One region of the Psychrobacillus sp. NPDC093180 genome, then DNA from elsewhere that is predicted to be linked to it. Evidence: riboswitches for the same ligand, from Rfam matches in the RefSeq annotation. Region 1 holds a riboswitch; each other region holds the start of a gene.

Region 1 (3,812 bases):
TCGGAAAATGGCCCGAATGACTCCAGCATCGGATTCACAAAAAAGTCAATTCCACCACTCACAATATAAAGTGGGATATTATGTTGTTTTGTATAAGAAACGAATTCAGCAAAGCCTTTGCGTATTTGTGCATGTTCAAGTAAATATGAAACAATTTGATCTTTCAATGAAGTAGGTAGTAGTGCAAACATTTGAGCTACTCCTTCACGGATCGATTGTTTCTGTGCCAAAATATTCTCTTTGATCGGTAAATATTCAGGGGGAGCAAATTTTTTCATAATCGAGATGATATTATCTTGAGTTGTGATAGTACCATCAAAATCGCAAAAGATGACTAATTTTTTCATTGTGTTTACCCCCATAATTCGATTGCTGATTTGAGTTCAACATGCTGCTTTGCTGCTTCTGTAAGTGGAATTCCTGCAAGCACCGCTTCCACCGCTTGTCTGAAGGCACGCCCTCCGCCAATTGCACCAGCAGGATGTCCATGTACCCCGCCCCCAGCATTAATAATGCTATCAACTCCAAAGTCCTGCATTAATAGAGGTACTAAGCTTGGATGTATGCCAGCAGAAGGAACTGGGAAAGTTCGTTTTACAGCACTTGCTTTCGTTAATTCTTCACCTAGAGAAAGAGCTGCATTTTTCTCAAGTGCAACACTTCCGTACGGAGAAGGAAATAACGAAAAATCTGCTCCCGCATACCGTGTTAATTTGCCAAGTAAAAGGGATGTTGCCACACCATAAAATGGAGAAGAAGTGAATGCCCCGCTATATGCGGGATGTGACATTAATGGTAGTTGGATATCATCGTCTTCAGCTAGTTCTTGAAGTACATCCAGTCCGTATGCATGGACATTTAGTAGTAAAGCATCTGCACCGAGTTCTTTCGCCATTTTAGCCTTTTCTCGTAAACCAGACGTTCGTCCTGATAAATTCACCGCATAAAGTGTACGATGTCCAGTTTCTTCATACACTTGACGCAATACTTCCTTGGCAGTTGTAATTCGTTTTTCAAAAGGGGTTAATGGATTGTCGAAAAGAATCTCATCGTCTTTTACTAAATCTACCCCTCCAAGTGCTTGATGTCGAAGCTGTTCTGCTAAATAATCGATGTCCCTTCCAATGACTCCTTTGAAAATGCTCATGATGAGTGGTCGATTATGTACATTTAATACGTTTCTTATTTGCTCAATACCAAACCTCGGTCCTGGAAAATTTGCTAATAGCTCTGGAGAAAATTCTAAGTCTAATAGTTTCACTTCACCGTCTAATGATAATTTGCCAAAAACAGTTGTTAGTATGGCAGGTAAATCTGGTGAAAAGTTGACACTAGGATATTCTATCTTTATCTCTGCTTTTATTTGATCTAATTTGGTTGGGTGTTGTATATTTTCATATTCCTTAATCGAAACAACATTCCCTTTATGCTGTTTTAATTGTTCTTGTTCCAGTAAAGGTAAATCGGTCCATGAACCAATTGTTAGACCTAAAGCGATGCCTTCTGCTTTTTTTTCGAATGATCCAGGCTTTCCGTATAATTGATAAACAGAAGTTACTCCACTCATAATTTCAATCTCCTTTAATATAAATTGCCCAATAATATAAAAAACCTCTTCAAACAAGAAGAGGTTAAGTAGTTAACAACTTCTTATTTCTCAGTCAACTGACTGCAAGAATTAGCACCGTGTTCAATTACTGAATCGGTTGCCGGGTATCATAGGGCTCGTCCCTCCACCTGCTCTAAATAAGAAAAATTATTCAATTAAAATTACGTTATATTGTCAAATTAATAATGATTATTTCATGCAACGGGTATTATGTCAATACAGTATTTAGATTTTTTATAAAATTTAAAAAGGTAATTGACAATTCTTTTTTGAGTATGCTAGGATTCTAATCAAATAACATTACGTGAAAAATAATAGCACTCTTATCAAGAGCAGGCAGAGGGTAATGGCCCGATGAAGCCCAGCAACCGACCGTAATACCGTTGTGAGACGGGGCGCTTTTTGCGCCGAGATGAAGATCTCTTAAGGCACGGTGCTAATTCCATCAGAAAGGAAACTTTCTGAAAGATAAGAGGCGAGAAGTCTCTTATTCTACGCCTCTTTCTTTGGAAAGAGGTTTTTTATTTTGTAAAAGGAAGGTAGAGAAAAATGACAATTGCCACGAAGAAACAATATGAATCTTTAACAGAAGAGCAGGCTATCATATACGCAAAAAATTTGAACCTTTTTTCGGATGATGCGCAACTTACTTGTAGTGAAATTGGCGATGGTAATCTGAATTATGTTTTTCACATTAAGGACTTGAGAAGCGGGAAGGGTATCATTTTAAAACAAGCATTACCCTATGCAAAGGTAGTTGGTGAAAGCTGGCCACTAACATTGAAGCGTGCGCTAATTGAAGCAACTGCTCTTAAAAAACACGGGGAATTTGCAGCAGGACTAGTACCAGAAGTATACGCAATTGATGAAGAATTGGCGATTACCGTGATGGAGGACTTATCCCGTCTCACTATTGCAAGGGAAGGATTGATCGGCCTTGAGTCCTATCCAAAGTTAGCGACCGATATTGGGAAATATCTTGCGCAAACCTTATTCCATACGTCTGATTTTGCATTGCATCCATTTGAAAAAAAGAAACTAGTTTCAGAGTTTTCCAATCCAGAGCTATGTAAAATTACAGAGGATTTAATTTTTACAGATCCATTTTTTGACCATGAAACAAATGATTTTGAACCTTCCTTGCGAGCAGAGGTGGAAGCCATTTGGAATAATGAACTTCTAAAATTAGAAGTGGCAAAATTAAAGAAAAGCTTTTTAACAGAAGCAGAGGCTTTACTGCACGGAGATTTGCATACAGGAAGTATTTTTGCGAGTGAAACGGAAACGAAAGTAATTGATCCGGAATTCGCTTTTTATGGGCCAATTGGATTTGACGTGGGCTTATTTTTAGCCAATTTAATTGTTCAAACGATTACAAGAGAAGGAGAGCAGCGAGATGTAATCCTCCGCCATATTGAACAAACATGGGAAGTATTTTCTGCTGATTTTTCGGAACTTTGGGAAAACAAGGCGGTGGAATCATATAAAGATACAAAAGGATTTAAAGCTTATGTATTGAATAAGATTTTCCGAGATACTCTTGGTTTTGCTGGTTGTGAGTTAATTAGGAGAACGATTGGCTTAGCCCATGTAAAAGACTTGGACGGAATTGTAGAGGATGAAAAAAGAATTCTGTCTAAGAAACAAGCATTACGCATCGGAGAACTTCTCTTATTGAAACGCGAAAGTATAAGTTCTATCCAAGCGGTAATTGTTTTACTTGAGGAGTTGCAAAAATGACTATTCCGTTATCGATCAAATGGAACAATAATAAACTTGAAATATTGAATCAACAAAAGTTACCGCTTGAAGTAGTGTATGAAACTCTAGAAACACTGGAAGATGTATATGATGCCATCTTAACTTTAAAAGTTCGAGGAGCTCCAGCAATTGGTATTACCGCTACCTATGGATTAGCAGCAGCAGCACAGTTTTACGAAACCAATTCATTGGAGGAATTCTATCAATTACTAAGTAAAGATGCACTATATTTAGCTGGATCTAGACCAACAGCTGTCAATTTAGTGTGGGCTTTGGAGCGCCTACGTGGTTCAGTGGAGCAGGCGGAAACTGTACAAGAAGCGAAGAGACAATTATTAGAGGAAGCAGATAGCATATACAAAGAAGATGAGGAATCCTGCCGTGCTATTGGTGAATATGCATTATCTTTACTTGAAGATTTTACAAAAGTCATGACTATTTG
Region 2 (3,812 bases), on a different contig from region 1:
ATTGTACTTGGAGCAATTGCATTCTTTCTTCCGATGTTGCAGTAGCTGAGTTATTTGATATAAACAAAGGCATGTACGGAGAAATTACCGCACATGCCTTTATTATTAAAATAAATAATGTACAACGATTTGCACGAATGACTTTTGGATGTTCAATAAAGCACGCTCGTCAAAGTCGAACTTTGGATGATGGTGTGGATAATGTGTGTTTTCATCTTCATTGTTAGAGCCTACTTTGAAATATGTTCCCGGCTTTTCTAATAAGAAATAAGAGAAATCCTCTGCTCCCATAGATGTTTCAATATCTATCACCTGTTCCTCACCGAATACATCCGACAAAAGCTGGTGAACTAAATCACTTTCTTTCGGATGATTGTATAATGCTGGATAACCATGAAGATAATCGATTTCGGCACTCGCATGAAATCCTTCTGTTATTCCTTTTACAATGGAATAGATTTCCTCTCTTACTTGTTTTCTTACAGATTCACTAAACGTTCGGACAGTCCCTTCCAGCTTAGCCGTATCTGCAATAATATTAAAAGCACTGCCTGCATGGAAAACACCAATTGTGACTACTGCAGATTCTAAAGGGTTTATTCTGCGACTTACAATTTTTTGTAGGGAATTAACGATTTCACTACCAATGACGATTGAATCAACGGAATCCTGAGGTCTTGCTCCATGTCCACCAAGTCCTTGAATTTTGATTTCAAACTTATCAACAGCTGCCATTTTGTAGCCTTCTCCTACTGCTACTTTACCAACCGGTACTTTTGAATCGAGATGAGCAGCAAATACATAATCGACACCATCAAGCACGTTTTCTTCAATCATGAACTTCGCACCGCCTGGTGGCTTTTCTTCCGCTGGTTGGAATATGAAAATAACTTTCCCCTTCACTTTATCTAGGTGTTTGCTTAATACTTGTGCAGTACCCAATAACGCAGTCGTATGTCCATCATGGCCACATGCATGCATAACACCAGGGTTCAATGATTTATAAGGTACATCTTTCTCATCTACAATTGGCAAGGCATCAAAGTCTGCTCTTAGAGCAATTGTTTTCCCTGGCTGTGCCCCCGTTAAAATTCCTACAAGGCCATTCCCACCAATATTCTTTTTCACTTCTAATCCGAAGTCTTCTAGTTTCTGTGCAATATACTTGGCAGTCTCCGTTTCCTCAAAAGATAACTCCGGATGCTGGTGCAAATATCTTCTCCAACTGACAATTTCTTCGAAGTTACTATCTATTTCGGAAAAAATAGATTGTATTTCATTTTCTAACGTAGATGATTTCATGTTCCTTCCCCCATTCTTTTTAATTCTTACTAAACAAATAGGATTATATATTTTTTCAGTTAATTTTTCAACTGAAGATTTACCATTTTAAAATGCTTCTTGTTTTTATTTCTTCTTCATGATACCATTACCTACATAAAGATTTTAGAAAATTTCATATTTTATTTCTTATCCAGAGAGACGGAGGGATTGGCCCGAAGATGTCTCAGCAACCAGCCAAGTTTAGGTATGGTGCTAACTCCAATAGGCGGCGATCGCCTAGAAGATAAGAAGACTAACTTCAATTTTTTTGAGGATTCTCTTCTTATAGGGAATCCTCTTTTTATTTTACTTTATTTGTAGAGGATGATTATTAATGACAAAAAAAGGTTTAGAAACCGAATTAGTACAACTAGGAAATCATAGTGATCCACGAACCGGGGCCGTTAACCCACCTATTCATTTATCAACAGCTTATATACACGCAGGAGTTGGGAAATCCACTGGTTACGACTACACGCGTACAAAAAATCCAACTCGTACGATTTTAGAAGAAGGAATTGCGAAGTTAGAAGGCGGCGATGCAGGTTTTGCCTGTAGCTCCGGTATGGCAGCTATCCAATTAATCTTGTCACTTTTCCGTTCCGGTGATGAAATCATTGCACCGCAAGATCTTTACGGTGGAACATATCGTTTATTCAATCAATACGCGGATTCCTACAACATTCGTACTTCCTACGCTAAATTTGAATCCATCGAGGAAGTAGAAGCATTAATCACGGAAAACACAAAGGCACTGTTTATCGAAACACCAACAAATCCACTCATGCAAGAATTTGATATAGCACAATACAGTGTTTTAGCAAAAAAATATCAATTACTACTTATTGTGGATAACACGTTCTTAACTCCTTATTTACAGCGTCCGATTGAGCTAGGTGCAGATATTGTTATGCACAGCGGAACGAAATATATCGGTGGACATAATGATGTCCTTGCTGGGCTCGTTGTCTCTAAAGGGGAAGCACTAAGCAAAAAATTAGTGGAGAATCATAACGCTTCAGGAGCCGTACTTTCCCCTTTCGATAGTTGGTTATTGATACGAGGATTGAAAACATTACACTTACGCATGAACCAACATGATGCGAATGCAAAAAAAATCGTGGCGTTTTTACAAAATGAAAGTGTTGTTAAAGACGTGCTATATCCTGGAGTTGGAGGTATGCTCTCTTTCCGCTTACAAAAAAGTGAATGGGTTGGACCTTTCTTAGAAAACCTTCAATTGATCGTTTTTGCAGAAAGTTTAGGCGGTGTCGAAAGCTTTATCACCTATCCTACTACCCAAACCCATGCGGATATTCCAGAGGAAGAGCGAATTGCTCGAGGTGTCGATAATAGTTTGTTACGCTTCTCTGTTGGCGTTGAGGAGGCGGAAGACTTAATCGCAGATTTGAAACAGGTTTTTGCAAAATTAGAACGGGATGTGATTCATTCATGAGTAACGTGAAAGAAAGTTTAGAAACTAGCTTAATTACCGCTTCCACTCGTGGGAATTACGAGCAAAAAACTGGGGCAGTCAATGTACCCATCTATGCATCCTCTACTTTCCATCAAGAAAGCTTTGATAGCTTTGGACCATACGACTATAGTAGATCTGGCAACCCGACAAGAGACGCGCTAGAAAAAACGATAGCTGAATTAGAGGGCGGCACAAGAGGTTTTGCTTTTGCTTCCGGCATAGCGGCAATTTCCTCAGCTTTAATGCTGCTATCCTCAGGGGACCATCTTGTTGTAACGGAAGAAGTATATGGCGGAACCTATCGTTTCGTAACGGAAGTTTTACCGAGATTCGGAATCGACCATACATTTGTAGACTTTACGAAGGCTGAAGAAGTTGAAAAAGCGATACGTCCAAATACAAGAGTACTTTATATCGAAACACCTGCAAACCCAAGATTAGGAATAACGGATATCGAGGCAATTGTTGCACTGGCAAAAGCTAATGATTGTTTGACTTTTCTTGATAATACTTTTATGACTCCCCTTTATCAACGCCCGCTTGATCTAGGTGTGGACATCGTGTTACATAGTGCTACGAAATTTTTGTCTGGCCACAGTGATATCATAGCTGGGCTTGCTGTTACGAAGGACGAAGAACTTGGAAGGAAATTAGGATTTATCCAAAACTCTTTTGGCGCTATTCTTGGTGCACAAGATTCTTTTTCCTTAATTCAAGGAATCAAAACAATGGGTGCTCGTTTGTCTCAATCCACGGAATCTACAAAAAAGCTTGCAAATTATTTAAATAGTCATCCTTTAGTAAAGGAAGTGTTATACCCGGGCTTATCCACGCATCCAGGATATGAGATTCATGCAAGACAAGCAAAAAGTCCAGGGGCCGTTTTATCTTTCTGTCTTCCTGACAGAGAAACGGCAAAAGCTTTTGTAGAAAATCTTCAAATTCCAGTTTTTGCAGTAAGTTTAGGTGGCGTCGAATCGATTCTTTCTTATCCTGCTACCATGTCCCATGC
Region 3 (3,812 bases), on a different contig from region 1:
TAACACTTCTGCTGGTACTCCTTCGATTTCAGTAGGAATTTCTAGACCAAACACTTCATCTGTCGTAGTTTCTACATTTCGTAACTTGCCGTTGATTGCTGCACGTACCATTGTACGTGTATAAGCTAGTTTCATACGGCTACCAACACCATATTCTCCACCAGTCCATCCTGTATTCACAAGGAACACTTGTGCACCATGCTCATCAATTTTCTTTCCAAGCATTTCTGCATATACAGTAGCGTGTAATGGCAAGAAAGGAGAACCAAAGCAAGTAGAGAATGCTGGTTGTGGAGATGTAATTCCACGTTCAGTTCCTGCTAATTTAGAAGTAAAACCACTTAAAAAGTGATACATTGCTTGTTCTTTAGTTAACTTACTGATTGGAGGTAGTACGCCAAATGCATCAGCAGTTAAGAAAACGATTGTATTTGGATGACCAGCTACAGATGGGTCTACAATGTTATCGATATTTTGAATTTGATATGCTGCGCGCGTATTTTCTGTTAATGAATCATCTGCATAGTTCGCCACGCGAGTTTCTGGATCTACTACTACGTTCTCTAAAACTGTTCCGAATGTAATAGCGTCAAAGATTTGCGGTTCGTTTTCACGAGTAAGGTCGATACATTTTGCATAGCAGCCACCTTCGATATTAAACACGCCATTATCTGACCAACCGTGCTCATCATCACCGATTAATTTACGCCCTGCATCTGCAGAAAGTGTTGTTTTCCCTGTTCCAGATAAACCGAAGAATAATGCAACATCCCCAGCTTCTCCAACATTTGCTGAACAATGCATAGGAAAAATGTTTTGTTCTGGCAACAAATAGTTCATAATAGAGAAGATAGATTTTTTCATTTCACCTGCATATTCAGTTCCACCGATTAATACAATACGTTTTTCCATAGAAACGATGATGAATGTTTCTGATTTTGTTCCATCAATCGCTGGATCTGCTTTGAAGTTAGGTGCGCTTACAATTGTGAAATCTGCTTGATGATTTACAAGCTCTTCTTCGGTAGGACGGATAAATAATTGGTGGGCAAATAAATTATGCCATGCAAATTCATTGATCACTTGGATGCCAAGACGAGATTCTTTATCTGCTCCTGCAAATCCTTTAAATACGAATAATTCTTCTTGTTCTTTTAAGTAGTTCGTTACTTTTTTATATAGTGCTTCAAAAATTTCTGGAGAGATAGGTTGGTTTACGGAACCCCAATCGATTTTGTCTTTAGAGATAGGCTCTTCTACGATATACTTATCTTCTGGGGAACGGCCTGTGTATTTACCTGTTTCTGCTTTTACAGCACCTGTTGAGGTTAAAACAGCTTCTCCTCTACAAGTTGCTTTTTCCACAAGTTGCGGCACTGATAATTGTACGCTAATATTATTTCCAGCTAGCAATTCGTTCAGTTCACTCACCGTATCGATTGAATTCATATTGTATTTACCATCCTTTTTTCGTTTTTCCTCCTTGTTTGGAGGAGTATTTACTTGATATGTGAATTAGTATAACACATTTAACTTAATAGTCTACACTAATTGGATGTTTATTTTCATTTTAAATAATTACGGTATTTTTTGTTGACTTTTGTCTGGTGTTTCCGTATGATGATAAATTGAACGGATACTCTTATCCCGAGCTGGTGGAGGGGTCAGGCCCTATGAAACCCGGCAACCTGTAATTTTTTCTAGTATTACAAAGGTGCCCAACCTGAGACAAGGTGTGATTCCTTGATTGATAAGAGTGAAAGGTGCTTATGAAATGAATGCCTTTCCTCATGTAAATTACGTGAGTGAAAGGCTTTTTTATATTACATCGCCCTTTATCCTTGTGTGCCAAGTCCGAAACGGCTTCAAGTTTAATCCATTTGAAATGGCTTGACATGGGAATGAGTACCGTATCAATTCTTGAGAGAAATCTCGCAGGATATAGGAGGAATATTCTATGACACAACGCCGATTATTTACATCGGAATCAGTTACAGAAGGGCATCCAGATAAAATTTGTGACCAAATTTCGGATGCTATTTTAGATGCAATTTTAACAGAAGATCCAAATGCACGTGTTGCTTGTGAAACAAGTGTAACAACTGGACTTGTTTTAGTTGCAGGAGAAATTACAACGTCTACTTATGTAGATATCCCAAAAGTAGTACGTTCTACTATTAAAGAAATAGGTTATACTCGTGCAAAATACGGATTTGACTCAGAAACTTCTGCAGTGTTGACTGCAATTGACGAGCAGTCAGTTGATATTGCAATGGGTGTTGACCAAGCGTTAGAAGCTCGTGAAGGATCAATGACTGATTCAGATATCGAAGCAATTGGAGCAGGGGACCAAGGTCTTATGTTTGGTTATGCATGTAACGAAACACCGGAACTTATGCCACTTCCAATCAGTTTAGCGCACAAGTTGTCACGTCGTTTAGCAGAAGTGCGTAAAGATGACACATTAGACTATTTACGCCCAGATGGTAAAACGCAAGTGACAGTGGAATATGATGAAAATAATAATCCAGTTCGTATCGACACGATTGTTATTTCTACTCAACATCATCCAGAAGTAACGTTAGAACAAATTCAAAAAGATTTAAAAGAAGTAGTGATCAATCCAATTGTTCCTGCTCATTTAATCGATGAAAATACAAAATACTTTATCAACCCAACTGGTCGTTTTGTAATCGGTGGTCCTCAAGGGGATGCTGGTTTAACAGGTCGTAAAATTATTGTTGATACGTACGGTGGATATGCTCGTCACGGCGGTGGTGCTTTCTCTGGTAAAGATCCGACGAAAGTAGACCGTTCTGCTGCATATGCTGCTCGCTATGTTGCAAAAAATGTTGTCGCTGCAGGACTTGCAGATCGTTGTGAAGTTCAATTAGCTTATGCGATTGGTGTAGCACAGCCTGTATCTATTGCTGTCGATACATTTGGAACAGGAAAAGTAGAAGAGGCACAATTAGTAGCATATATTCGTGAATTATTCGACCTTCGTCCTGCAGGAATTATTAAAATGCTAGACCTTCGTCGTCCAATCTACAAACAAACTGCTGCTTATGGTCACTTCGGTCGTACAGACATCGATGCACCATGGGAAAAAACAGATAAAGCAGATGCTTTAAAAGAAAAAGCTGGTCTATAATTGATAAAAGCGATACTTTCCTTGTTATTTAGGGAAGTATCGCTTTTTTATTGGTTAGGAAACCATAAAGGATTTAGATATGTGGATAATTTGAATCAAGTCGCATAAGGATTGGCATGTTTTAAATCGATCGTGGTATAGGGAAACTTCGCGGTAGTGAGTTGATTCAACACGGAAAGTTAGAAGATATTTGCAACTGATAAATTCCAGTAAATGGCGTGACGCGACATAATAAGCTATGAACGCGACAAAGCCAAGCAAGTGGAAGATTTATGGAAAATAATCCCAGTTAGTGCTCTATTATTATTGCCTTCTCAATCCAAGTTAACTTGTTTTAGGGAAATTGGTCGCTTTCAGGGGTCATTTGGCTGTTGTAAGACTGCAACTAGTTGCCCTTAACATTCGTTTGGTTGCTTTCGACCGTTTTTGATCGCCCTTAGCCATTTTTTGGAGATACTTATTCTGCCACTACATAATTGGAGGGAATTAGTGCGGGCGCGAGACTCCTGCGGGGAAGCGAGGTAGACGGACCCTGCAGTCGCTCGCGACGAAGCGAAGCGTAGCCGTGCTAAATCCAGGCGGTCACATTCTTCCACTCACTACCGTACAGTTTCCCTATTATGTGGTTCCTTACTTATAACATACAAATGACAAAGAT
Region 4 (3,812 bases), on a different contig from region 1:
GTAGAGTTCGTTGTAAAATGAACCAGTGGCGGACACATCGCATAACATTGACCAAGAAAATCAACACCTAAATATTTACGTTCAGATGCCCAACGTTTTCGTATATCTTCCGTAAGTGGTACTTGGCTTGTACTTTCGAGAGCCACTAAATCAATTTCTATGCTGCTATCCCATACACGACCTGCTGCCTCAGGATCCCAGAACACATTCCATTCTGCTGTGCCATCATGTTCGGGCTCTTCCACATTTCCTGTTTCACGAAATGTTCCACCCATCCAAACAAGACGTTCAATTTTCTCTTCAATTGAAGGATCTTCGTCTAATGCGCGAGCAAGATCAGTAAGTGGGCCAGTGAATAGAAGGGTTGTTTTTTCGGTAGATGCGTGGATGGCATCTATTATATGAAGATGTGCTGTTTTCTCTGCTACAGGTGTGTCAATCTTACCGGATTCATTTAAAATCGGTAGAGCATCAACGAAGAAAGCATGCAAACGCCAATCCTTTGGAAATGGATTTTTTCCGCGAGAATTTGATTCAGCCACATCCAGACTTCCGTGACCAAATCGGTCCATAATTTTACGACTTGCAAACATCGCAGGTTCTAAATAACAATCAGCTGGAATGACGGATACACCAGTCAGTTCAACGTTGTCCATTTGCATTAATAAAAACAACGAAACAAGATCATCAACGCCTCCGTCATGATTAAAGTAAATTTTCTTTTTCATTATCTATCGATCCTTTCCTAATTGTATTTTGCTTTATAAAATGCCTGGTATATCGTTTCGTATTTTATTATGACAATCTAGAAAAGAATTATTTCCTAAACGAAAAAAACGCTCCGATTTCTACCGGAGCGTTGACTAGGTATATGTAAATATGAAAAAAGGATTGAATCCTTCATCCATCTTACAATTAACTCGTAGTCAAGCCCTTTACGGTGGCTTGGTAGAAACTTTTGGGCCATATCCCCAACATTATACGACATAATTCGACATTGTTTTTTTATAATAACTATTACATATGGTTTAGTCAATAAAAATTCTAATCCAATTTTATATAATGAAAAATTATTGAAAGAATAGCAATCAAAAAAGATAGGGTAGGTAAAAGGTTTTCAGTGAATAAAAAAATCCGAACTATTCTACGAAACTTTAATTTATTGTTTCGTGATAGTTCGGATTTTGTATTTACATTGCTTGATAAATTGGTGATTATTCGGATTTTATAATGGATATATTATAAATGTCCTTGTCTCTTTCATAACCATTACTATTGCCAACCTTTCATTACCATGAAGGAATGATAGATCTATCAAATCTTTCTTCGATGAATTGTTTCACTTCTTCCGAACGATACAAATCGATAAATTGTTGAATCACTTCTTCATCTTTTGATTCAGTTCGAACGGCGATAATATTCACGAAAGGAGAATCTTTTGACTCAATAAAAATAGAGTCATCAGCTGGTGATAAACCAGCATCTATTACGAAGTTTGTATTGATGGCTGCTGCATCCAACTCATTTAATTGACGAGGGATTTGTGCTGCATCAAGTTCTACAAATTGGAAATTCTTCGTATTCTCTTCAATATCATGGATGGTAGCATTAGTATCTAGACCTTCTTTAAGCTTAATCATTCCTGCACTTTCAAATAGCATCAGTGCTCGTCCACCTTGAGTCGGGTCGTTTGGTAATCCAATTTTCGCACCATCTGTCAGTTCATTCACATCTTTTACTTGATTGGAGTAAATGCCCATTGGGAAAGTGACTGTTTTACCTACATCAACGAGATCCAAATTACGGTCTTTTTTCATTTGTTCAAAGAAAGGAATCGTTTGGAAGATATTCATGTCAATCTCTTTCTCGGACAAAGCAACATTCGGCATTACGTAGTCGGAAAAAACTTGTAGATCAATTTTAAGACCATCCTTTTCTGCCAGCTCTTTCACTTTTTCCACGATTTCTTCGTGTGGACCGGCAGTTACCCCAACGGTTAAAACGCCATCACTTAATAAGTCTTCATTTGCTTCCTCTGATTTTTCTTTACCACCGCAAGCAGCGAGTACTGTTAAAACTAAAATGAGTAGTCCTGTAAATAAATACTTTTTCATCATTTTTCTCCTATCTGTTGTTTTCTTGGTTGTAGCAGAAATAATAAAAACCTCTCATAAATGAGAGGTTCATAAGCATTTTGAAAATACGCAGAAGTCCTCTCTCATTTTTCAAAACGATATCGTTTTGCAGGATTTAGCACCTTTCCATACATAAACATATGGTTGGTTGCCGAGCTTCAACGGGCCAGTCCCTCTGCTACTCTTCATGAGAGATAAATATTATTTCATTTTTCTTAATGTTTATTACTATACTTGACCAGAGTAACTTCGTCAATACAAATTCAAAATAAACAAATTATTGTTTTGCATATCAGTGTATGTATAGTATGAAAATGATAAGATACAAAAAGAGGTGAATTATTATGAACGGACAAAATAGAAAAGACATTAAACCAGGATTAGAAGTATATATCATCCTGAAAAAAGACCAACGAACAGGTCAAAAAACGAGAGGTATCGTGAAAGACTTGTTAACCAATTCATCCTTCCATCCACATGGCATTAAAGTTCGACTAACGGATGGACAAGTAGGAAGAGTATGTGAAATTATCGAAAAATAAGGAGCGCAAAACAGATGAACGTAGAATCACAAATATTGCAATGGTTTGGTCACTTTCATAAATATCCGGAAGTGAGCTGGAAGGAATACGAAACGACGAACAAGCTTGCAGAAATACTGGATGAATTACAAGTATCTTATCGTAGATTCGATGATGTGACGGGGTTACTGGCTGAAATAGGGGAAGGCGATGAAGTTATCGCAGTTCGTGCGGATATCGACGCACTTTGGCAAGAAGTAGATGGCGAATTTCGTGCCAATCATTCATGTGGACATGATGCGAATATTTCGATGGTTTTAGGAGCTTTATTATTACTGAAAGACGAAAAACTAGGCAAGCGTCTCCGCTTTATATTCCAACCTGCAGAGGAAAAAGGAAATGGTGCCAATGCGATGATTGACAGAGGGGCATTAGAAGGCGTAACGCATTTATTTGGCGTGCACTTACGACCAATTGAAGAGCTTCCTTTTGGAAAAGTTTCTCCCGCAATACATCACGGAGCAGCGATGTTTTTAGAGGGAAAAATTACTGGAATTGATGCGCATGGGGCACGTCCACATCAAGGTAAAAATGCTATTGATGTGACAGTGGCGATCCATCAGGCACTAAAAAACCTTTATTTTTCACCGTTCGAATCGTATTCTGCGAAACTAACGAAAATTCAAGCAGGCGGAGAAAATGCGAATATTATTCCTGGTACTGCTACGTTTTCAATCGATGTACGTGCACAAAAGAATGCTATTTTATCTCAAATGAAAGACCAAATAGAAAAGGATTTACAAGCTATTAAACAATTATTTGATATAGAAATAGAGTGGAAATGGGAGGACATCACGCCAGGCGCAGAAGTTTCTAAAGAAGCAGCGGCTATGACGAGAGAAGGAATTATCGAAGCAGTTGGAATAGAAAATCTTGCAGAAGAAGTGATTACTTCTGGAAGTGATGATTTTCACTTTTATACGGTTAGACATCCTGAAGTGAAGGCTGCCATGATTGGCATTGGAGCAGATCTTGCACCAGGTTTACATCATCCGAATATGACTTTTAACTATGAGGCGCTTGCAATTGGTTCAAAAGTTATAGCGAAAACGCTTTCAAATAGTTCTAAAAAGCATTGACGGTTCATTGATTTGTC

The links. A riboswitch is a leader RNA that binds a small molecule or an ion and turns the genes downstream of it on or off. The one in region 1 is predicted to bind S-adenosylmethionine.
Region 2: linked by a shared signal. The riboswitch ahead of ACIP9W_RS06140 (methionine biosynthesis PLP-dependent protein) and the one ahead of mtnW (2,3-diketo-5-methylthiopentyl-1-phosphate enolase) in region 1 are both predicted to bind S-adenosylmethionine.
Region 3: linked by a shared signal. The riboswitch ahead of metK (methionine adenosyltransferase) and the one ahead of mtnW (2,3-diketo-5-methylthiopentyl-1-phosphate enolase) in region 1 are both predicted to bind S-adenosylmethionine.
Region 4: linked by a shared signal. The riboswitch ahead of ACIP9W_RS15160 (MetQ/NlpA family ABC transporter substrate-binding protein) and the one ahead of mtnW (2,3-diketo-5-methylthiopentyl-1-phosphate enolase) in region 1 are both predicted to bind S-adenosylmethionine.

What each region holds. Positions count from the first base shown of each region.
Region 1 is NZ_JBIVOJ010000015.1:69,243-73,054, forward strand. It holds gene ACIP9W_RS19270 (2-hydroxy-3-keto-5-methylthiopentenyl-1-phosphate phosphatase) at 1-347, opposite strand, end outside; gene mtnW (2,3-diketo-5-methylthiopentyl-1-phosphate enolase) at 353-1,567, opposite strand; SAM riboswitch class I at 1,648-1,753, opposite strand; SAM riboswitch class I at 1,930-2,084, shown strand; gene mtnK (S-methyl-5-thioribose kinase) at 2,159-3,349, shown strand; gene mtnA (S-methyl-5-thioribose-1-phosphate isomerase) at 3,346-3,812, shown strand, end outside.
Region 2 is NZ_JBIVOJ010000003.1:132,915-136,726, reverse strand. It holds gene ACIP9W_RS06150 (C4-dicarboxylate ABC transporter) at 1-45, shown strand, start outside; gene ACIP9W_RS06145 (M20 metallopeptidase family protein) at 106-1,302, opposite strand; SAM riboswitch class I at 1,468-1,574, shown strand; gene ACIP9W_RS06140 (methionine biosynthesis PLP-dependent protein) at 1,658-2,779, shown strand; gene metC (cystathionine beta-lyase) at 2,776-3,812, shown strand, end outside.
Region 3 is NZ_JBIVOJ010000001.1:18,439-22,250, forward strand. It holds gene pckA (phosphoenolpyruvate carboxykinase (ATP)) at 1-1,449, opposite strand, end outside; SAM riboswitch class I at 1,640-1,757, shown strand; gene metK (methionine adenosyltransferase) at 1,958-3,154, shown strand.
Region 4 is NZ_JBIVOJ010000009.1:195,613-199,424, reverse strand. It holds gene ACIP9W_RS15165 (nucleoside hydrolase) at 1-728, opposite strand, end outside; purine riboswitch at 904-1,005, opposite strand; gene ACIP9W_RS15160 (MetQ/NlpA family ABC transporter substrate-binding protein) at 1,290-2,114, opposite strand; SAM riboswitch class I at 2,216-2,329, opposite strand; gene ACIP9W_RS15155 (YwbE family protein) at 2,480-2,677, shown strand; gene ACIP9W_RS15150 (amidohydrolase) at 2,692-3,795, shown strand.